DNA from 2 places in the Acidovorax sp. KPB24-07 genome. Region 1 is predicted to be linked to the other one. Evidence: predicted binding sites of a transcription regulator. Region 1 holds the regulator's gene; the other holds the start of a gene.
The links. The regulator LexA, encoded in region 1, represses DNA repair genes until DNA is damaged. The targets are predictions, from matches to a motif close to ACTGTATNNNNATACAGT.
Positions count from the first base shown of each region.

Region 2: recA (recombinase RecA) is a predicted target of LexA. The motif match lies at 1,590-1,607, and genes of this name have one in related genera.

Region 1 is NZ_BAAJYS010000012.1:2,511-20,600, forward strand. It holds partial or broken gene hrpA (ATP-dependent RNA helicase HrpA) at 1-2,156, shown strand, start outside; gene AC27IQ_RS03335 (hypothetical protein) at 2,419-2,541, opposite strand; gene lexA (transcriptional repressor LexA) at 3,152-3,826, opposite strand; gene AC27IQ_RS03345 (asparaginase) at 3,911-4,879, shown strand; gene adk (adenylate kinase) at 4,950-5,606, opposite strand; gene kdsB (3-deoxy-manno-octulosonate cytidylyltransferase) at 5,747-6,544, opposite strand; gene AC27IQ_RS03360 (Trm112 family protein) at 6,541-6,723, opposite strand; gene lpxK (tetraacyldisaccharide 4'-kinase) at 6,743-7,804, opposite strand; gene AC27IQ_RS03370 (ExbD/TolR family protein) at 7,810-8,235, opposite strand; gene AC27IQ_RS03375 (MotA/TolQ/ExbB proton channel family protein) at 8,268-8,897, opposite strand; partial or broken gene xseA (exodeoxyribonuclease VII large subunit) at 9,273-10,591, shown strand; gene AC27IQ_RS03385 (superoxide dismutase) at 10,739-11,320, shown strand; gene AC27IQ_RS03390 (DUF192 domain-containing protein) at 11,418-11,906, opposite strand; gene AC27IQ_RS03395 (hypothetical protein) at 12,037-12,171, opposite strand; gene icd (NADP-dependent isocitrate dehydrogenase) at 12,455-13,714, shown strand; gene AC27IQ_RS03405 (S8 family serine peptidase) at 13,843-15,162, opposite strand; gene AC27IQ_RS03410 (anti-sigma factor family protein) at 15,159-15,836, opposite strand; gene AC27IQ_RS03415 (RNA polymerase sigma factor) at 15,846-16,424, opposite strand; gene AC27IQ_RS03420 (TorF family putative porin) at 16,510-17,220, opposite strand; gene AC27IQ_RS03425 (enolase C-terminal domain-like protein) at 17,248-18,090, opposite strand, start outside.
Region 2 is NZ_BAAJYS010000368.1:41-3,244, reverse strand. It holds partial or broken gene AC27IQ_RS21080 (regulatory protein RecX) at 1-361, opposite strand, end outside; gene recA (recombinase RecA) at 439-1,530, opposite strand; gene AC27IQ_RS21070 (MarR family winged helix-turn-helix transcriptional regulator) at 1,671-2,174, shown strand; partial or broken gene AC27IQ_RS21065 (methyl-accepting chemotaxis protein) at 2,301-3,204, shown strand, end outside.

The sequences.
Region 1 (18,090 bases):
CATCGGCGTCAAGAGCGACGAGGACGACTGGTACCTGGGCGCACGCGGCATCAAGTTCTACAAGCACCCGGGCGCGCACCTGTCCAAGAAGCCCGGGCGCTGGATCGTCGCGGCCGAGCTGGTGGAGACCACGCGCCTCTTCGGCCGGGGCATCGCGGCCATCGAGCCGCAGTGGATCGAGCAATTGGGCGGGCACCTGCTCAAGAAGCAGCTGCTCGACCCGCATTGGGAAAAGAAGGCGGCCGAGGTCAACGCGCTGGAGCGCGCCACGCTGTACGGCATCGTCATCTACAACAACCGGCGGGTGAACTTCGGCAAGGTGGACCCTTATGCGGCGCGCGACATCTTCATCCGCGAGGCGCTGATCGGCGGGCAGTGGGAAACCCGTCTGCCTTTTCTGGCCGCCAACCACAAGCTCATCGCCAAGGTCGAAGAGCTCGAACACAAGTCGCGCCGACAGGACGTGCTGGTGGATGACGAACTGATCTATGCCTTCTACGACCAGCAGTTGCCGGCCGACGTGTGCAGCGGGTACAGCTTCGAGGCGTGGTACCGCGAGGCGAGCGCGTCGAAGCCCGACCTGCTCAAGCTGACGCGCGAAGAACTCATGCGCCACGAGGCCGCGGGCATCACCGGCAATGCCTTCCCGCGCACGGTGCGGCTGGGCGGCGTGGATTGCGCCGCGAGCTACCTGCACGAGCCGGGCGATGCGCGCGACGGCATCACGGTCACCGTGCCGCTGTTCGTGCTCAACCAGGTGAGCGACGAGCGCTGCGAATGGCTGGTGCCCGGCATGCTGCAGCCCAAGATCCAGGCCCTGCTCAAGAGCCTGCCGCAGCGCCCCCGCAGCCGGTTCGTGCCGCTGCCCGACAGCGCTGCCCGGCTGGCCGGGCTGCTCGGCACGCCCGAACGCTTCGGCCACGGCAGCCTGGTCGAGGTGCTGCTCAAGCAGGTGCGCGATGAGACCTCGCTCGACGTCAAGCGGGCCGATTTCAAGCTCGACATGCTGAGCCCGCACCTGTTCATGAACTTCCGCGTGGTGGACGAACACGGGCGCCAGCTCGGTCATGGGCGCAACCTGGGTGCCCTCAAGGCCGAATGGGGTGCGAAGGCGCGCGGCGCCTTCCAGGCCCTGGCAGGGCTCAAGCTGGGCGGTGATGCCAAGGGTTTTGAAGAAAAACAGGCTCCAGCGCAAGAAGTACTAGGGCATTCTGCTATCAAAAATGAAGCACCTCCCGCTGCAGCGGGGGGGCCGCGGCCCTGCGGCGGTGACGGCGCCGGCCGCTGCGGCCCGGCAGGCGCCCGCCGGCCAGCGCCACACCGCATGGACCTTTGGCGAGCTGCCCGAGCTGATGGAGATCCGCAAGGGCGGCCAGACGCTGATCGGCTTTCCCGCGCTCATCGACGGTGGCGATGCCGTCACCATCGAGGTGTTCGACGAGCCCGAACTGGCCGCCGCCCGGCACCGTGCTGGCCTGCGCCGCCTGTTCGCGCTGCAGATCAAGGACGCGCTCAAGTACCTGGAAAAGAACATTCCCGACCTGCAGAAGATGGCCGTGGCCTACATGCCGCTGGGCACGCAGGAAGAACTGCGCAGCCAGATCATCGACGTGGCGCTGGACCGGGCCTTCCTGCTCGACCCGTTGCCCACCGATGAGGCCGCGTTCAAGCGCCGGGTGGACGAGGGACGCGGCCGGCTCACCCTGATCGCCAACGAGGTCGCGCGGCTCGCCGGCACGATCTTGCTGGAGTACGCCGCCGCGGCGCGCAAGATCAAGGACACCAAGAACGCACCCGAAGCCGTGCAGGACGCGCAGCAGCAGTTGCAGCGCCTCATGCCCAAGGCGTTCCTGGCTGCGGCACCGTGGGCGCAACTGGCGCACTTTGCCCGCTACCTCAAGGCGATCACGCTGCGGCTGGACAAATACCGCGCCGATCCGGCGCGCGACGCCACCAAGCTGGCCGAACTGCGCCCGCAGGAGCAGCGCTACTGGCGCCTGGTAGCCGAACGCAAGGGCGCCGTGGATGCGCGCATGCAGGAGTTGCGCTGGCTGCTGGAAGAGTTGCGGGTGAGCTTTTTCGCCCAGGAGCTGCGAACCCCGCAGCCGGTGAGCGTGAAGCGGTTGGACAAGCTCTGGGCGCAACTCAACAGTTGAGGCCGGCAGCCAGGCTGCGCGGCGCTTCGCATCGACATCGGCACGGTGGGCGGCGGGGCACGGGGACCCATGGTGGAAGACTTGCCCAACCCTGCTCGGCCCCATTCATCGCGTAGCGGCTTCCCCCGAGCACCCACCAGGCACCCACCAGGCACCCACCAGGCACCCACCAGGCACCCACCAGGCACCCACCAGGCACCCACCAGGCACCTCCGGGTGCTTCAGGGTTGCCGGGCTTTGATTGCGGCTGGGATGTGCGGCCTCAATGCGGCGCCTGCAAGGCCGCCTCGGCCCGCACGAGGCGGTCCAGTTCCGCGCACACATCGGCCATGCGGCCGGAGATCAGCACGCGCGCCGCCGCACCGGGGCCGCGGCGATCCAGCACCCGCAGCGGGCGCGCAGCAGGCCGGGGGCGGCTGCAACCTGCAAATGCCCCACTGTCATTGGCGCTGGTGCTGGGCCATGACCGTGCAGACGGGGTTACCGCCAGTGTGGGGGGACATGCTGAAAAGGGCTGGTCGGGCGGTGCCTGCCGCGGCCGAACCACCACGAAGCGCCGTGGCAGGGGCGCGAGCGCTGGAGGACACGGCAGGCCCTCTGCCGCCGCAATTTCCAAGGCGGTGCATGGCAGCGGTTCGATGGCAGCCGGCCGCGTGGCGGACGGGCCGATGGCGTCGGCATGGAGGCCCGGGGTAACGGCATGCACCGTGCCTCTGCCGCTGGCGCCGCCGCCTGGCTGGCCTGCGACGGCCCTGCGGTCTTGGCGCGGAGGGCGGCAGGCGGGCGCGCGCAGCCACCGTGCCAAAGCATTCAGCGGTTGCGAAAAGGAAGAAAAAGCGAGCAGGGCAAATCCCATGTGAAAACTCCAGCGAAGTGCGAGGGGGTTGAACACAGGCAGGATTGCCGAGGAAAAACACACTGCCGCAGGGTTGGCTGACCAGGGCTTCTTGCCCCTGGCCGCCAGACGCCCGCCACCTGCGGCGGTGTGCAGCGGGCTACATCAGCATGGTGTTGCGGATCAGGCCCACTGCGAGCCCTTCGATTTCGAAAGGCTCGCCCGGATGCACGGTGATGACGGGGTAGTCGGGGTTTTCGGGCAGCAGCTCGATGGCGGTGGCCGTGCGGCGCAGGCGCTTGACGGTGACGTCGTCGCCCAGCCGGGCCACGATGATCTGGCCGTTGCGCGCCTCGCGGGTGGATTGCACGGCGAGCAGGTCGCCGTCCATGATGCCCGCATCGCGCATGGACATGCCGCGCACCTTGAGCAGGTAATCCGGCTTGTGCTGGAACAGGCTGCCCTCCACGCTGTAGGTTTGGTCGACGTGTTCCTGCGCGAGAATGGGCGACCCTGCCGCCACCCGCCCCACCAGGGGAAGCGACAGCTGCGACAGGCCCGGAATGGGCAGGTTGAACTGGGTGCCGCGGGCGGCATTGATGGAGCGCACCGTGTCGCTGCGCAGCCGGATGCCGCGCGATGTGCCGCTGACCAGTTCGATGACGCCCTTGCGGGCCAGGGCCTGCAGGTGCTCTTCGGCCGCATTGGCGGACTTGAAGCCGAACTCGGCGGCGATTTCCGCCCGGGTGGGGGGCGCGCCGGTGCGGGAGATGGCGGTCTGGATCAGATCGAGGATCTGTTGCTGACGGGCGGTGAGCTTGGGACTGTCGAACATGAGTGACTCCGGTGCTGAACGGATAGGCAGGGAGAGGCCTGTTTTTTAATCCAGTCACTGTATTTTTAACCAGTTTTTTGGAGCGTGCAAGTGGGCACAGGAAAAATCGTGGTGCTGGGCACCGGCGGAACCATCGCGGGCAAGGCCGCCAAGGCCGGAGACAACATCGGCTATACCGCCGGGCAGGTGAGCGTGGGGCAGTTGCTGGAGGCGATTCCTGGATTGGCGCAGGCGGCCCGTGGCCGGATCGAAGCCGAGCAGATCGCGCAGATCGACAGCAAGGACATGGATTTCGCCGTATGGCGGCAACTGGCCCACCGATGCACGCAGTTGCTGGCCGATCCCGATGTGCGCGGGGTGGTGGTCACGCACGGCACCGACACGCTGGAGGAGACGGCGTGGTTCCTGGACTCGGTCCTGGACACTGCCGAACGCCCCGTGGTGCTGGCCTGCGCCATGCGGCCGGCAACGGCGATCGCGCCCGACGGTCCGCAGAATCTGCTCGATGCGGTGGCGGTAGCGGCCACGCCCGGGGCGCGCGGGGTGCTGGCGGTGGTGGCAGGCACGATCCACACCGCGCGCGACGTGCAGAAAGTGCACCCCTATCGCGTGGATGCCTTCAGCTCAGGAGACGCCGGGCCGCTGGGCTGGGTGGAGGAGGGCGCGGTTCGCCTGGCCCATGGCTGGCCGGCCCCTTCGGTTCCGCGATTGGATGCGCTTCACCACATCGCCAACACTTACCTGTGGCCGCGGGTGGAGGTGCTCATGAACCATGTCGGCGCCGACGGCCGCATCGTCGACCTGCTGGTGCTCGACGGCGTGGATGGCCTCGTGGTGGCGGCGACGGGCAACGGCACGCTGCACCATGCCCTGGCCAAGGCGCTGGAGCGCGCGCACGAGAGCGGTGTGGAAGTGCGCGTGGCCACCCGCTGCCCGCTGGGCCGGGTGCTGCCCAAGCCGGGGGACGCCTTGCCCCACTCGGAGGGGTTGAGCCCGGTGAAGGCCCGGATCAGCCTGCTGCTCGATCTGCTCGCCCGGCCTCGGCGCCCCTGAAATGGCAACGCCCCGCAGAGGGCGGGGCGTTCCAGGCACGGCCGAGGTGCCGTGCGGGTTCAGTCGGCAATCAGCCGGCCAGTGCGGCCAGCGCGCGCTGGGTGATCTCTTCCACGCTGCCCGTGCCGCTGATGGCGCGGTATTTGGGAGCGCCGGCCGGATCGGCCTTGGCCCAGCTGGAGTAGTACTCCACCAGCGGACGGGTCTGGGCGCTGTACACATCCAGGCGCTTCTTGACGGTGGCCTCCTTGTCGTCTTCGCGCTGGATGAGGTCTTCGCCGGTCACGTCGTCCTTGCCTTCCACCTTGGGCGGGTTGAACTTGACGTGGTACGTGCGACCGCTGGCCGGGTGGGAGCGGCGGCCGCTCATGCGTTCGATGATGGCATCGAAGGGCACGTCGATCTCGAGCACGTAGTCGAGCTTGACGCCCGCGGCCTTCATGGCGTCGGCCTGCGGGATGGTGCGGGGAAATCCGTCGAACAGGAAGCCGGACGTGCAGTCGGGCTGTGCGATGCGCTCTTTCACGAGATTGATGATGAGGTCGTCGCTGACCAGCGCCCCCGCATCCATGACGGCCTTGGCCTGCTGCCCCAGCGGCGTGCCTGCCTTGACGGCGGCGCGCAGCATGTCACCGGTGGAGATTTGCGGAATACCGTATTTCTGGCAAATGAATGCGGCCTGCGTGCCCTTTCCGGCGCCGGGTGCGCCCAAAAGAATCAGTCTCATGGATGTCCTCTAAGTGTTGAATTCGGCTGGCGCCACTGGCCACGGGCTTGCCTCCGGCCCGGGATGCGGCGCTCTGATCGCGGGCAAGGATAGCACGCGGGTCCACGCGCTTTCCTGACACGGCGGGGACTCTGAAAACGCTAGGAAAACAGCGCTCGCACGCGTTCCAGATCCTGGGGGGTATCCACGCCGGGGCCAGGTGCCGAAGCGGTCACATGCACGGCGATGCGGTGGCCGTGCCACAGCGCCCGCAACTGCTCCAGTGCCTCGACCGCTTCAGTGGGCGCGGGCGGCAGGGCCGGAAACTGCCGAAGGAATGCGGCGCGGTAGCTGTAGAGGCCGATGTGGCGCAGCGGCGCATACCCTTGCGGCACGCCGGTGGCCGCGCCATCGGGCCCCTGCGTCCACCAGGCAGCGCCGGCATGGTCGCGTGCATGCGGAATGGGCGCCCGGCTGAAGTAGTGCGCGAGACCGCGCGCATCGAGCACGACCTTCACGACATGGGGGTTGGTGTAGTCGGCCAGCGTGCCGATGGCATGGGCGGCGGTCCCCATGCTGGCGTCCGTGCGGGCCGGCAGCAGGGCGGCCACGGCATCGATCAGCGCGGGGTCGATCAGCGGCTCGTCGCCCTGCACGTTCACCACGATGTCGTCGCCTGCCAGGCCCAGCTGTTCGCAGGCCTCGGCCAGGCGGTCGCTGCCGCTCGGATGGTCGGGCCGCGTGAGCAGGGCCTGCACGCCATGCGCCTGGCAGGCCGCGAGGATGCGGGCATCGTCCGCCGCCACGATGACGCGCGTGGCCTGGCTTTGCGCCGCGCGTTGCGCCACGCGCACCACCATGGGCAGCCCGGCGATGTCGGCCAGCGGCTTGTCGGGCAGCCGCGTGGAGGCCAGCCGCGCCGGTATCAGGATGGTGAAAGGCGTGGCGGGCGCGGTCACGCCTCCAGCTCCTCGTCCGTCAGGGTGCGTGCTTCGTTTTCGAGCAGCACCGGAATGCCGTCGCGCACCGGGTAGGCCAGGCGGGCGCTGCGCGACACCAGTTCCTGCCGCTCCCGGTTGAAAGTGAGCGAGCCCTTGGTGACGGGGCAGACCAGCAGTTCGAGCAGTTTGGGATCCATGGCGGTAGTGGCTTCGGGGTCAGTCGGAGGGCGATGATAGCGAGCGGCGTGCGGCAGCCCGCAACCGCTCGTCCAGCAGGGAGAAAAAAGCGCTGTCGATTTCCAGGTGCAGCGGCACGGCCAGCGCCTGGGGGTGGAGTCGCCACAGCTTGGTGGCATCTTTTTCGGTGCAAACCAGCGTCATGCCGGTGTTTTGATTGTCTTTCCAGCTATCAAAATCATAGTGATCGGGCAAGGCGGTGGTCCGCTGCAGCGTGAGTCCTCTTGCCCGCAGCATGGCAAAGAATTCCTGTGGCCTGGCGATGGCGGCCACGGCGTGCAACGGCCGGCCGCGCCACTGCGCCAGGGGCTCGGTGCTGCCGTCCGCACGCATGGCGTCCGGCCCGAGCGAGCGTCTCAGGGAGAATGCCGGCGATGTGCCGGCCGGAGCCGGTCCGGCATGGAGCACGCAGTCGACCTGGCGTGGCCAGGGTTCGCGCAGCGGTCCGGCCGGCAGGAGGAATCCGTTGCCCACGCCGTCGTCGTTGAACACGCAGATTTCGATGTCGCGGGCCAGCGCCAGATGCTGCAGGCCGTCGTCGCAAACGATCACATCGGTGCGGGGATGCTGTGCCAGCAGTGCGCGCGCCGCCTGCGCCCGGTGCCGCGCCACGAACACGGGAACGCCCGTGCGCTTCGCGATCAGCAAAGGCTCGTCGCCCACTTCGGTCGCGCGGCTGTCCGCGCACACTTCGCGGCAGTCGTTGGTGGACCGCCCGTAGCCGCGCGACACCACGCCAGGCTGCCATCCGCGCGCCACCAGATGTCGCACGATGGCCTGCGTGACCGGGGTCTTGCCCGCCCCTCCGGCGATCACGTTGCCCACGACGATCACCGGCACCGCCACGCGCTCGGCGCGCAGGAGGCCCAGCCGATAAAGCGCTCGCCGGATGGCTACCGCGATCCGATACAGACAGGACAACGGCCACAGCGCCCAAGCCAGCGGCCCACGCCGTTTCCAGGCCGCTTGCAGGGTGGATGCCTGGGTATGGGGGGCGGTGGAAGAGGGTGCAGAGGGCGGCTGCGGCCCGGCGGCAGCCATCGCGGCTACTTGCCGGCGCTGGCCGTGGACTGGGTGGCGAAGGTGATCTGCGACAGGCCCACGCGGCGCGCGGCTTCCATGACGGTGACCACCGCCTGGTGCGGTGAATTGGCGTCGGCACTGATGATGACGACGCTGTCCTTGCCGGCGCTGGCCGCCGCGGCCAATGCCTGGGCCACCACGTCCACGCTCTTGCCCTCGACCGCCAGCTTGTTGATGGCATAGCGGCCATCTGCGGCGACGGCCACGATCACTTCCTTGGGGTGATCGCGCTGCTGCTCGGCATCGGCCACGGGCAGCGTCAGTTGCAGCTCGGTGAACTTGCTGTAGGTGGTGGACAGCATCAGGAAGATGAGCACCACGAGCAGCACGTCGATGAACGGAATCAGGTTGATTTCCGGCGCTTCGGTGGGGCGGGAGCGAAAGTTCATGTCCGTTCAGCCGATGGGGTGTGGGCCATGATTCACTTGCGAAGCCGGCTGATGTGCCGCACGAACTGCTCGGAGGCCAATTCGAGGGTCAGCAGATAGGCGTCCACGCGGCTGCGGAAGTACCGCCAAAAGATCAGCGCCGGAATGGCCACGATCAGCCCGAACGCCGTGTTGTACAGCGCAATGGAAATGCCCTGTGCCAACTGGGCCGGGTTGCCGCCGCCGGACTGGCCGGCCCCCGCTTGGGAGCCGAAAATCTCGATCATGCCGATCACCGTGCCCAGCAGGCCGAGCAACGGGGCGGCGGACGCGATGGTGGCCAACGCACTGAGGTATTTTTCGAGGCGGTGCGCCACGGCCCGGCCGGAACTCTCCATCGCAGCGCGCACGTCGGCCTCGGTGCTCTGCGGATTGCTGTTGAGCGTCCGCAGGCCGCTGGCCAGCACCTCACCCAACGCGGAGTTCTGCGCCAACTGGTTCACCACATCGGGCGTGGGAACGGAGCGGGACGACACGGTGATCGCTTCATCCAGCAGCTTGGGAGGTGCGACCCGGGCGGTTTTGAGGGCGATGAAGCGCTCCACGACGAGTGCCAGCGCCAGGACGGAGCAGGCTATCAAAGGCCAGATCGGCCAGCCTGCGGCTTGTATGATCGACAGCAATTCTCTCTCCGCGCAGATGGAAGCAATCCGCGATTATGGCCCAGTTGACGTGGTGGCCCGTGGCGGAAAACGGCCGGGCGGCCCGGCGCGTTCTGCACCTTCGCATCCCCTGTCGTCACCCACATTTTCTGTGGATAACTTTGTGGGCAACCGGGCTGCGATGGCCCGCCAAGCGGCTCCAGCCCGTGAATTTGACAGATTGATGAAAAATAACGCACCAAAAAAAACGTTTGAAATCAAGGGGTTGCACGTATCTGCTAGCGATGCGCGGGGATGGGCGCCTGTGTACAGGGCCAATCGGCCATCCTCGCGCGCTGTGGACTAGTGCCTCCTGGCAATGGCCTGCAATCCCTTGCTCCATCGGTGTCTGAGGCCATGAACCTCGCAACGGCGCCACGTATCTGGCAGGTTGGGGCGCTATGCCGCGCCATTGCTGACACCCTGGAGGCCCGGTTCAATCCCGTGGCCGTGCAGGGCGAGATCACGGGCTTTTCGCGCGCGTCCAGCGGGCATTGCTATTTCACGATCAAGGACGGCCAGGGCCAGATCCGCTGCGCCATGTTCCGCCGTGCCGCCCTGTTGCTCGACTTCGCTCCGCGGGACGGGGAACTGGTCGAGTTGCGCGGCCGCCTGGGGGTGTACGAGGCGCGCGGCGATCTGCAGCTCATCGTCGAAAGCATGCAGCGGGCCGGCAGGGTGCCTTGTTCGAGCAGTTCCTGCGGCTGAAGTCGCAACTGGAGGCCGAAGGGCTTTTCGACAGCGCGCGAAAGCGGCCCTTGCCTTTGATGCCGCGTGGCATCGGCCTGGTCACTTCCCCGGGCGCGGCGGCCCTGCACGACGTGGTGACCGCCCTGCGCCGGCGCGTGCCGCACATTCCGGTCACGCTGGTGCCCGCGCTGGTGCAGGGCGCCAATGCGCCGGCGTCGATGCGGGCCGCGCTGTCCAAGCTCTACGCACTGGTGGACGCGGGCAACGGGGCGCAGGGCACGGCGTCCCGCCAGCCCCCGTGCACCATCGATGTCATCCTTCTGGTGCGGGGCGGCGGGTCCATGGAGGACCTGTGGGCATTCAATGACGAGCAGTTGGCTCGCACCATCGTCCAGAGTCCGGTGCCGTTGGTTTGCGGTGTCGGGCACGAAACCGACTTCACGATTGCTGATTTTTGCGCCGATCTGCGCGCACCGACGCCGACCGCCGCCGCTGAACTCATCTCCCAGCCACGGGCCGTCTGGCTGGGCGCCATCGATCTGTTGGCCGATCGCTTGTCGGACGGTGTTCAGGCGCAGTTCGATGTGCGCCATCAACGCCTGGACCTGGTGGCCCAGCGCCTGGGCCGGCCTTCCGGCCTGGTGGCGCGCCAGCAGACGCGTCTGGCACGGCTGGCGGAGCGCATGCGCCACAGTGTGCTACTGAAAATGCAGCGCCTGACTCAGCAGCAGCAAGCGCTGGAGGCACAGTTGCCGCAAACCCTCCAGCGGCGAATGGGCCGCCAGTCCGAACGGCTGGAGCGTGGGGCGCTGCGCCTGCAGTTGCTGGATCCGCATCTCGTCCTGCAGCGGGGCTATGCACTGCTCACCGATGCGCAAGGCCAGCCGGTGACGAAGGTGGCCCAGGTGCGGCCAGGCGACGCCGTCCGGGCGGCGTTGACCGATGGTGAGATCGATCTGCAGGTGTCACCGCGCCGGTTGCTGTGAATGGAGCGGCTGGAGCGCTTTTTCTGCCATTGGCCCTCGCCTACAGCAGGCGCTGCTATTACTTTCTACAATGCCCGTTCGGACCGCGCCAGCCCCTGGAGGGCAGTGGTCCCATTCCAAGAATTTCAACCCACGAAGGACTGCACCATGGAACATACCCTGCCACCGTTGCCCTATGCGATCGACGCACTGGCGCCTCACTACAGCCAGGAAACCCTGGAATACCATCACGGCAAGCACCACAACGCCTACGTGGTGAACCTGAACAATCTGCAAAAGGGCACGGAATTCGAGAGCATGACGCTTGAGGAAATCGTGAAGAAGTCCAGTGGCGGCATCTACAACAATGCAGCCCAGATCTGGAACCACACCTTCTTCTGGAATTGCATGGCTCCCAGCGGCGGCGGCGAGCCGTCCGGCGCCCTGGCCAATGCCATCAACGCCAAGTGGGGCAGCTATGCTGCCTTCAAGGAAGCTTTCGTGAAGAGTGCCGTGGGCAACTTCGGCTCTGGCTGGACGTGGCTCGTGAAGAAGGCTGACGGCAGCGTCGATATCGTGAACACCGGCGCGGCCGGCACCCCGTTGACCACGGCCGACAAGGCCCTGCTGACGGTCGACGTGTGGGAGCACGCGTACTACATCGATTACCGCAACCTGCGCCCCAAGTTCGTCGAAACCTTCTTCGACAAACTGGTGAACTGGAAATTTGCCGAAAGCAACTTCGCCTGAGCGTTCCGCGCCCAATAAAAAAACGGCCCTTTTGGGCCGTTTTTGTTTTGGCATGTCCCCTGTCCGTAAGGGCAGGCTTGCGGGCGTGCTCCGCCGGTCAGCGGCGGGCAAAGGGCGTGCCGGACAGTTTGAAGCCCGCCTTGATTCCCTTTTTCGAGAACCAGCCCTGGTTCATTTCCAGCACGTAACGCACCGGCTTCTCAGAGCAGTGAGAGTCCTCGGTCTGCGGCTTCATGTCCGCCAGATTGACGATGGTGCCGTCGTCCGCGACGAAAGCGGCGGTCAAGGGCAGGATCGTGTTTTTCATCCAGAAGCACTGGACGGCAGGCGCTTCGAACACGAACAGCATGCCTTCCTGCTGGGGCATCTCCTTGCGATGCATGAGGCCGATCTGCCGCTCTTGCGGAGACACCGCGACCTGTGCGTCGATGCGGTGCATGCCGGCACCCAGTTCAACGCGCTGCAGGTTCATCTGGGGTGATTCCTGGGCGCCTGCCGCCGTACAGACGGAGAGGACGAGCGCAGCCAAAAGCGGGGCAAGGGCTTTTTCAGAGCCGTCCGCCGCGCGCACGAGAAAGGATTTCATCATCCGGCTTTCCATAAATGCAATGGGAATCGAAAGGGTAGCAGCCAAAGGCAAAAAAGCCCGCGGAGGCGGGCTTTTTTGGAGGGCGTCGGCGCGGGCTGAAGGCCTTGCCGACGATGGTGCTTACTCTTTAGGCAGCCGTCTTGGCGTGCTTCTTGGTGGCCTTCTTGTGGGCGACCTTGTGGGCTGCCGGCTTCTTGGCCTTGGCCTTGGCGTGCGCCTTGGGGGCGGGGGCGGCTGGCTCGGCGCTGGGGGCGGAAGTCACGGCGGGGGTTGCCGGTGCGGCTGGCGTTGCGCCTTGTGCAAAAGCACCAGCGGCGAACAGACCAGCAACCAGGACAGCGAGGAGTTTTTTCATATATGCCAATTCCTTGAAGAGGTTCGGATGGGAGCCGCGCGAAGTGCCGCGAAGCACCTCCACAACGGCGCCGTCACGGAGGCCGTTGACAGGAAATATGTGATTTTTTTAAGGCTTAGAATTGCCGGCTGTACCGCGTTTGCCTAACCAGCTGAAGCCCCTTCATCGTTTCACCGGAGAGACCCGTTCAATGAGCAGCTACCAGCACATCAAGGTGCCAGCCGAAGGCCAGAAAATCACCGTCAACGCCGACATGTCATTGAACGTGCCGGATCAGCCCATCATTCCGTACATCGAGGGCGACGGCACTGGTTTCGATATCACGCCCGTGATGCTCAAGGTCGTGGACGCTGCTGTGGCAAAGGCCTATGGTGGCAAGAAGAAGATCCACTGGATGGAAGTGTTCGCTGGCGAAAAGTCAACCAAGGTCTACGGCCCCGACGTGTGGCTGCCGGAAGAGACGCTGCACGCCGTGCGCGACTACGTGGTGTCCATCAAGGGCCCGTTGACCACGCCCGTGGGCGGTGGCATCCGTTCGCTGAACGTCGCGCTGCGCCAGGAGTTGGACCTGTATGTCTGTCTGCGCCCCATCCAGTACTTCAAGGGCGTGCCCTCGCCGGTCAAGGAGCCCGAAAAGACCAACATGGTGATTTTCCGCGAGAACTCGGAAGACATCTACGCCGGGATCGAGTTTGAAGCCGAGTCCGAAAAGGCCAAAAAGCTCATCAAGATACTGCAGGAAGAGTTCGGCGTCAAGAAAATCCGCTTTCCTGACACTTCCGGCATTGGCGTCAAACCCGTGTCCCGCCAAGGAACCGAGCGACTGGTGCGCAAGGCGATCCAGTACGCCATCGACAATGACAAGCCCAGCGTGACCATCGTGCACAAGGGCAACATCATGAAGTTCACCGAAGGTGGCTTCCGTGACTGGGCCTACGCGCTGGCGGCAAAGGAATTCGGTGCCGAGCTGATCGACGGCGGCCCCTGGATGAAGTTCAAGAACCCCAAGACGGGCAAGGACATCACCATCAAGGACAGCATTGCGGACGCTTTCCTGCAGCAGATCCTGTTGCGTCCCGCCGAGTACAGCGTGGTGGCCACGCTCAACCTGAACGGCGACTATATCTCTGACGCGCTAGCGGCCCAGGTGGGCGGCATTGGCATCGCTCCTGGCGCCAATCTGTCCGATACGGTGGCGATGTTCGAAGCCACGCACGGCACCGCGCCGAAGTATGCCGGCAAGGACTATGTGAATCCCGGCTCTGAAATCCTGTCGGCCGAAATGATGCTGCGTCACATGGGCTGGACGGAAGCTGCCGACCTGATCATCCGGTCCATCGAGAAGTCGATCGCCAGCAAGAAGGTCACCTATGACTTCGCCCGTCTAATGGAAGGCGCGACGCAAGTGAGCTGCTCTGGCTTTGGCCAGGTCATGATCGACAACATGTAATCACTTGGGCGGGTGCCGAGAGGCATCGGCTTACTGGTGCGGAAACCCTCGAAGTCCTGTCCGGATTTGGAGGGTTTTCTTTTGGCCAGGGCGCGTTTCTGGCAGATGAATGGCTGGTCGGTGACTGGTCAGCGTTTTGCCAGCCGCTGGCCTTGGTTCGGCAGGGATTCCAGCGCCCGCTCGGCATTGACCATCCATGGCCTGCCCACACTTTTTTCGCTGTCCAGCAGGAGGTTCTTAATGGTCGTGAGGTCGAGTTGCGGGGCGCTGGATTGGAGCAATGCAATCATCCCGCTCACGTGGGCCGCAGCCATCGAAGAGCCTGTGGCGAAGTCGTAACGCCCCTGGGGCTGCAGCGTGAGCACGTCTTTTCCGGGCGCAGCCAGAACACCCTTGGCCGCCAGATTGACGTTTTCGGCCATTCCCACGACGATCACGCCGGGCACGCCGGCAGGAAAACCCGTGCGCTCTCCGTTGGACGGAAGCGCGGCGACCACCGCACGGCCCTGTTTGACCAGTTGGCCCAGCAGCGTGCCGAGCAACGGATCCTCAGGGCCTCCCAGGCTCATGTTGATGGTGCGCGCATCGGACGACATCACGGCCACGAGCGCCTTGGCGAGAGTGAACGAATTGCAGCGTGCGCCGGCTGCTGGCTGATGTGCCGGATACCAGCAGGCTTTGTAGAGGCTCACCTTTGCCTCGGGTGCGACACCGACGATGCCCTGCAGGTTGTTGCCCGCCGCGGCGATGATGCCCGCGACCTGGGTACCGTGCTGATCTTGCTGAAAGCCCACGGCATTTTCATCGACGAGGTTGTAGGCGGCATCGATCTGCCCGCGCAACTCCGGATGCTCCGTCTGCGCGCCCGTGTCGATCACGGCAATGTGCGCTCCTTTGCCGGTGCTGAGCTTGTGCGCACGTGCCACCTGCATGTCCACAAAGCCCTGTTGCAAGGGCATGTAGGGGTCGTTGTAGGCCACGGCCGAAGTCTCCGGCTCGGGGCTTGCGTTGACCGAAAAGTCCTGCAGGGGCTGCGCCAGTTGCACGCGGGCATCGCGCGAAAGCGCGTGCAGCAGCGCGTCGCGGGACGCGGTGGCGCTGATCTCGAACACCACGCAGTGCGCATTCATCGGCGGGATTGGCCAGGCAGTCACTTCCCGCAGGCCGTAGTCCACGGCGATGGCCTGGACTGTCCTTGCCGCGCGGTTGCCCATGGTGTAGCGCGGCGGGGCGCCGTAGCTGGAAAGGCTGGTGCCCGCGCGGCCCGGTACATGTTCCAGCGGATTGGGAACCGCCACGATGATGTAGCGGGTGCTGTCGGCACGCATGCCCGCCTCACCGGACGGCTGCAGCGTCCTAGCGTCGGGAGGAGGTTCCGCCGGCACGCTGCTGCAACCGGACAGTGTGCATGCCAGCAGCAAGGCCGCAGTCAGAAGACGGGTGGTCATGGCGGGCCTCCGATGGGTTCGACCATCTGCATTCCCGGGGTGCTGCGCAGCCGCTCCAGGGCCTGGGTATTTGATTGGCGCATGTCTTTCGCAGACACCGCATAAGCCCCCATCGCGTTGGGGCCACTGACCACCTGCAGGTTCAGCGAATCCAGCAACGCCTTCCAGTCTGCCAGCGTGATGCGTCCATCGGGAACGACGCGGATGGCGTTTGGCTGGCCAGCGGCCGCAGTGCCCGGGGCTGGGGGGCTGCTCAATGTCTGGAACGCCGATGGTTCCTGTTCGGACAAGCGATGTCCCATGAAGGCCAAGGCAACGGCTTGCAAGACGGCGAAGGTGGCCAGTGCATAGGTGAGGCGGCCACCGTGCCGGCGTGCACCTGCCATGGGTTTAGGCAGCGGTTGATCGCAAAGGGCGTCCATTTCGATGCGCTCCAGCAGTTTGTCCAGGCCCGCCTGTTCATCGGGCATGCGCATGGGGGCCAATGCCATGGCGGCCTGCACCTGCTGCTGCGTCTGGAGTTCGTCCCGGCAGTCGGCGCACTGTGCCAGGTGCTTTTCCACTTCCGCACGCTGCTCATCGCTGGCACGGCCATTGACGATCCAGGGCAGGGCCTCCTGGGTCAGTAGATGGGAGCGGTCCTGGCTTGGGGAATCAGGAAAACGGGAGGGCATGGTGCAATCCTATTGAGCGGTGCTGCGGGTGGCCAAGGCCGGCAGCAAGTTGCGCAACTTCACTCGCGCGTGGAACATGCGCGCTTTGACGGTTCCGACGGGTGACTGGGTGATGACGGCGATTTCTTCCAGCGAATGCCCGCCGGCATAGGCCAGTTCCAGTACCAGCCGCTGGTCCACCGAGAGCCGCTCCATGCCCTTGTCCAGCCAGTTGCGCAGTTCCCTCGCTTCGCCGGGGTCAGTGGCCAGATTGGGCTGGACTTCCAGATCGTCGTCCGCAATGGAGAGCATGTCCGTTCCCCCGTCCTGCCGCAGGGCCTTGAGCCCGCAGCGATAGGCGATGCCCATGATCCAAGTGGAGACTTTCGACTCTTCACGGAAACTGCCCGCTTTTTGCCAGACGATCCAGAAGCAATCGTTGATGACCTCTTCGATCAGGTCGGACCGGCGGGTCAGGCGGGTCAGAAACTGGCAGAGTCGGCGGTGGTACGCCCGGTACAGTGCTGCCAGGGCCGCGCGATCGCCGGACGCGATGCCATGCAGCAGTTCGAGATCGGCTGAATCGTCGGGAAAGGAGAGGGCAGCCATGGCGTAGAAGCGGGCGGATGAGCGTCTTGGAAGGTGGAATCTTGCGACGTGTGTGCCTGCAATGCACCAAAAGGTTGCGGATGCTTCAAAAAGAACGGGCCCACATGAACGACCAGTGGCCTGCAGTGTTGCCGGGGGACAACGGTCGGGCCCGACTGTCGGTTGCCAAATAGCTGAGTGAGGCGCGCCAGGGGCCTTGGCGCCAGGCGGCGCCAACGCTGCCATACGCATAACGGTCTTGCGGGCGGACCTCGGCCAGCCCGATGGTGCCCGTCAAGGAAAATTGCTCGTCGATCGGTAGCCGACCGCCCAGATCCACGGCCCACCGCATGGGCCGGGCGGCATCCCGGGTGTGGGGATATCGAAATACCGACGCACCTGCCGTGATCAGATCGCGATAGCTGAAGCTCAGGGCCGTTTCCAGCCGGTCCAGCAACTGGGCGGTGGGGTTGTCCGGATAGGCGTAGTACTGGGTGACGGCTTGGTACTGCCAGTCATTGGACAGCACACCGTCGTAGGCGAGGCGGACGATCGCCCGGCCATAGCGGCGGCCGTTGGTCTGCATTCCCAGCACGGCGCCGGCCGACCATCCCGTCGCATCGTAGAGCGTGAGCAGCCCCTGGACGATGGGGCGCTTGATGGGCGTCTGGAAACCCCGTTCGGTGAGGTCGCTGCTGACGGCGATTTCACCGGTGACATCACGGGTCTGCGCGCCGCAGCCGGCTGTTGCTCCCAAAAAGATCCAGGGCAGCAGGCTTCGGGCGGTGTTGTCAGGCCATGCGTGTGAAAAAGGCATGACAGCAGTTTAGGCCAGCCTTGCGGGTCAGCGAACGAGGCAAGGGCGCTTGGGGTCGAACTTCCAGCCGGCGTGAAGGTACTGCATCGCGATGCTGTCGTCGCGTGCGCCCAGCCCATGCTGGAGATAGAGCTGGTGCGCGCGCTCCACGGCCGCCATGTCGAGCTGAACGCCCAGGCCCGGGGTGGTCGGCACGGTCACATGCCCGTCCACGATCTGCAGCGGCGATTGTGTCAGGCCCTGGCCATCCTGCCAGATCCAGTGGGTGTCGATGGCCGTGACCTTGCCCGGGGCCGCGGCCGCCACATGCGTGAACATGGCCAGCGACACGTCGAAATGGTTGTTGGAGTGCGAACCCCAGGTCAGGCCCCAGTCGCGGCAGGTCTGGGCCACGCGCACCGAGCCGGCCATGGTCCAGAAGTGCGGGTCGGCCAGTGGAATGTCGACCGACTGGAGCGAGAGCGCATGCACCATCTGGCGCCAGTCGGTGGCCACCATGTTGGTGGCGGTGGGCAACCCGGTGGCGCGGCGGAACTCGGCCATGATCTCGCGGCCCGAAAAGCCGTCTTCGGCACCGCAGGGGTCTTCCGCATAGGCGAGCACGCCGTGCAGGTCCCGGCACAGGAGAACGGCGTCCTTGAGCAGCCAGCCGCCGTTGGGGTCGAGGGTGACGCGCGCCTTGGGAAAGCGCTCATGCAGCGCCCGAATGGCCAGGACTTCGTCCTCGCCGCGCAGCACGCCCCCCTTGAGCTTGAAGTCGTTGAAACCATAGCGTGCGTGCGCGGCCTCGGCCTGGCGCACGATGGTCTCGGGCGTGAGGGCCTGCAGATGGCGCACGCGGCTCCAGTCGCTCTCGGTGGCATCCACATC
Region 2 (3,204 bases), on a different contig from region 1:
CCTGCGGCGTCTCGCCCGGGGCGCCGAAGCGCTGGCGCCACACGGCCTGCGCGCGCTCCAGCTCGGTGGCGCGTAGGCGCTCCGCAGTGGCGCGCACCAGGGCGTCGTCCAGCCCCTTGCCACGCAGCTCCTGCACCAGGCGCTGTGTGCCCAGGCGGGCGGCGCGGCGGTTCACCACCGAATCGGCCACGCGCTGCGCGCTGATGAAATCCTTGGCCTGCAGGTCGTCGAGCACGGCGTTCAGGTCGTCGCCCTCCTGCACGTGGCGGGCCAGCTTGGTGGCCAGTTCGGCGCGGGAGTGTTCGCGCTGTGCCAGCAGGCGCAGTGCCCGGCCCTTGAGCGAAAGCGTCGCAAATCCCATGGTGCTATGAAAGTGGAAGCATCCAGCGCCTGTCAATCAAGCGCTGGAGCCGGGCATGGCCTGCAATCGGCCAGGGCTTACTTCTCGGCCGCTTCCTTGGCCGGGGCGGCGGCGGGGGCTTCCAGGCTGGCGGGCAGCAGGGCGATGCCCAGGCTCTCGCGCACCTTGTTCTCGATCTCGCGGGCGAGGTCGGCGTTCTCGCGCAGGAACTCCCGCGAGTTGTCGCGGCCCTGGCCGATCTTTTCGCCGTTGTAGGCGTACCAGGCGCCGCTCTTTTCGATGATCTTCGCGTTCACGCCCATGTCGATGATCTCGCCCTCGCGGCTGATGCCCTCGCCGAACAGGATGTCGAACTCGGCCGTCTTGAACGGCGGGCTGACCTTGTTCTTCACGACCTTGACCTTGGTTTCGTTGCCCACGGCCTCGTCGCCCTTCTTGATCGTGCCGGTGCGGCGGATGTCCAAACGCACCGAGGCGTAGAACTTGAGCGCGTTGCCGCCCGTGGTGGTTTCAGGGCTGCCGAACATCACGCCGATCTTCATGCGGATCTGGTTGATGAAGATGACCATGCAGTTGGTCTTCTTGATGGTGGCGGTGAGCTTGCGCAGCGCCTGGCTCATCAGGCGGGCCTGCAGGCCGGGCAGCGCATCGCCCATTTCGCCTTCGATTTCGGCCTTGGGGGTGAGCGCGGCGACCGAGTCGATCACGATCAGGTCCACGGCGCCCGAACGCACGAGGCTGTCCACGATCTCCAGGGCCTGCTCGCCGGTGTCGGGCTGGCTGATCAGCAGATCGGACAGCTGCACGCCGAGCTTCTGGGCGTATTGCACGTCGAGCGCGTGCTCGGCATCGACGAAGGCGCACTGGCCGCCCTGCTTTTGCATCTCGGCGATCACCTGCAGCGTGAGCGTCGTCTTGCCGGACGATTCCGGGCCGTAGATCTCGACCACGCGGCCGCGGGGCAGGCCGCCCACGCCCAGCGCGATATCCAGGCCCAGCGAGCCGGTGGAGACGACCTGGATGTCCTCGATCACCTCGCCTTCGCCCAGGCGCATGATGGTGCCCTTGCCGAACTGCTTCTCGATCTGGGCCAGCGCGGCCTGGAGGGCCTTGGCCTTTTCGGTGTTGACGGGCTGGGCGGGGTGGGTCCCCTTGACGGCGAAGTCCATGGAAAGTCCTTGAAAAACAATGGGTTGGGGTGTCTCTGTCCGGCTGTGGGTAGTCACAGGCTGGATGCTTGAACAGTAGTTTATGCGAGCCGTCTCGGCGCGTAAACGGTGTTTTAAGTCAGTTTCCCTGACAATGTGCCATGGCCGAAACCCCACCTTCTTTCCCCCTCGACGATGGCTGGCGCCAGACCCACCTGGGCCGCCTGCTCGGGCATGCCATGCGCCGGTTCGATGCGCGGGTGCTCGAACTCATGGCCCACAACGTGGAAGTGCCCCTGGCGCTTTCCAACCTCGCCGCGCGCGATCAGGTGAGTGCGGCGCATGTGCACATCACGCGCCACCTGTCGCTGGGGGGCGACCGGCTGACCGATCTGGCGCAGCGGGCCGGCATGACGAAGCAGTCCATGGCCGATCTGGTGGACCAGTGCGCCGCCTGGGGCCTGGTGGTTCGGGAACCGGACCCGCGCGATGCCCGCGCGCGCCGGGTCTGCTTCACCGCCGCAGGCCTGGCGTGGCTGCAGGCGTTCCGCGATGCGGTGGCGCAGGCGGAAGCGGAATTCCGCATGGAGGTGGGCGACGAGGTCGCCACGGTGGTGGCGATCGGGCTGGAAGCGTATGCCGGAGGCGACGGGTTGTCGACCTGAAAACTGCAAAAGTGATAAATACGGCATCATATTTTTGTCATTTCCGCCCTGCGGATTTCGGTTTAAGTCTGTTCTAAGGTGTCAAAATGATAATCGTGATACCAAACGCAATAGGTGGTCCTTATCATGAACCTGCACAACCTCCGCATCGGTGCCAAACTGGCGCTCGCCTTCAGCATCACCACGCTGATCACCATCGCCCTGGCCTGGATGGCCTGGGGCCAGATGCTTCGCATCAACGCCAGTGCCGAAGACCTGGCCACCAACTGGCTTCCCAGCATCGAGGCCATCGCCAACGTGCGCATCGCCGCCAACCGCCTGCGGCGCACCGAGAGCGAGGCCTTCCTGCCGACGGACCAGGGCAACCTGACCAAGCTCAAGGAGGAACTCAAGGTGCGGCGCCAGCAACTGGTGGATGCCGAGGCCGTGTACGCACCCCTGGTGACGCCCGGTGAGGAGCGCAAGGACTATGAGGCCTACAAGGTCCAGCGGGACCAGTACCTCGCGGTGCAGCAACGCATGCTGGACCAGCCGCTGCAGGCGCACGATGAAACGCTGCGGATCTTCTTCACCGATTCGGAAAAGAGCTTCGATGCCATGGCGTCCACGCTGGGCGAGCTGGCCCGCGTGAACCGCCGAGGCGGCGACGCCGCGCACGACGATGCGGTGGCCACGTTCCACCGTGCGCAGACCACGCTGCTGGCCCTGCTGATCGCTGCGGTGGCGATTGCTTCGGTGCTGGCCTGGTGGATCACGCGGCACATCACGCGGCCGCTGGCTTCGGCCGTCGAAGTGGCGCGGGGCGTGGCCGCTGGCGACCTGACGATGGACATCGCCGTGCACGGCAAGGACGAATCCGCGCAGCTGATGCAGGCCCTGAGCGACATGCGCGCCAGCCTGGCGAGCGTGGTCGGTGCCGTCCACGGCAGCGCCGAAGGCGTGGCCGCGGCCAGCTCGCAGATCGAGCAGGGCAACCAGGACCTGTCGGCCCGCACCGAACAGCAGGCCTCGGCCCTGGAAGAGACCGCCG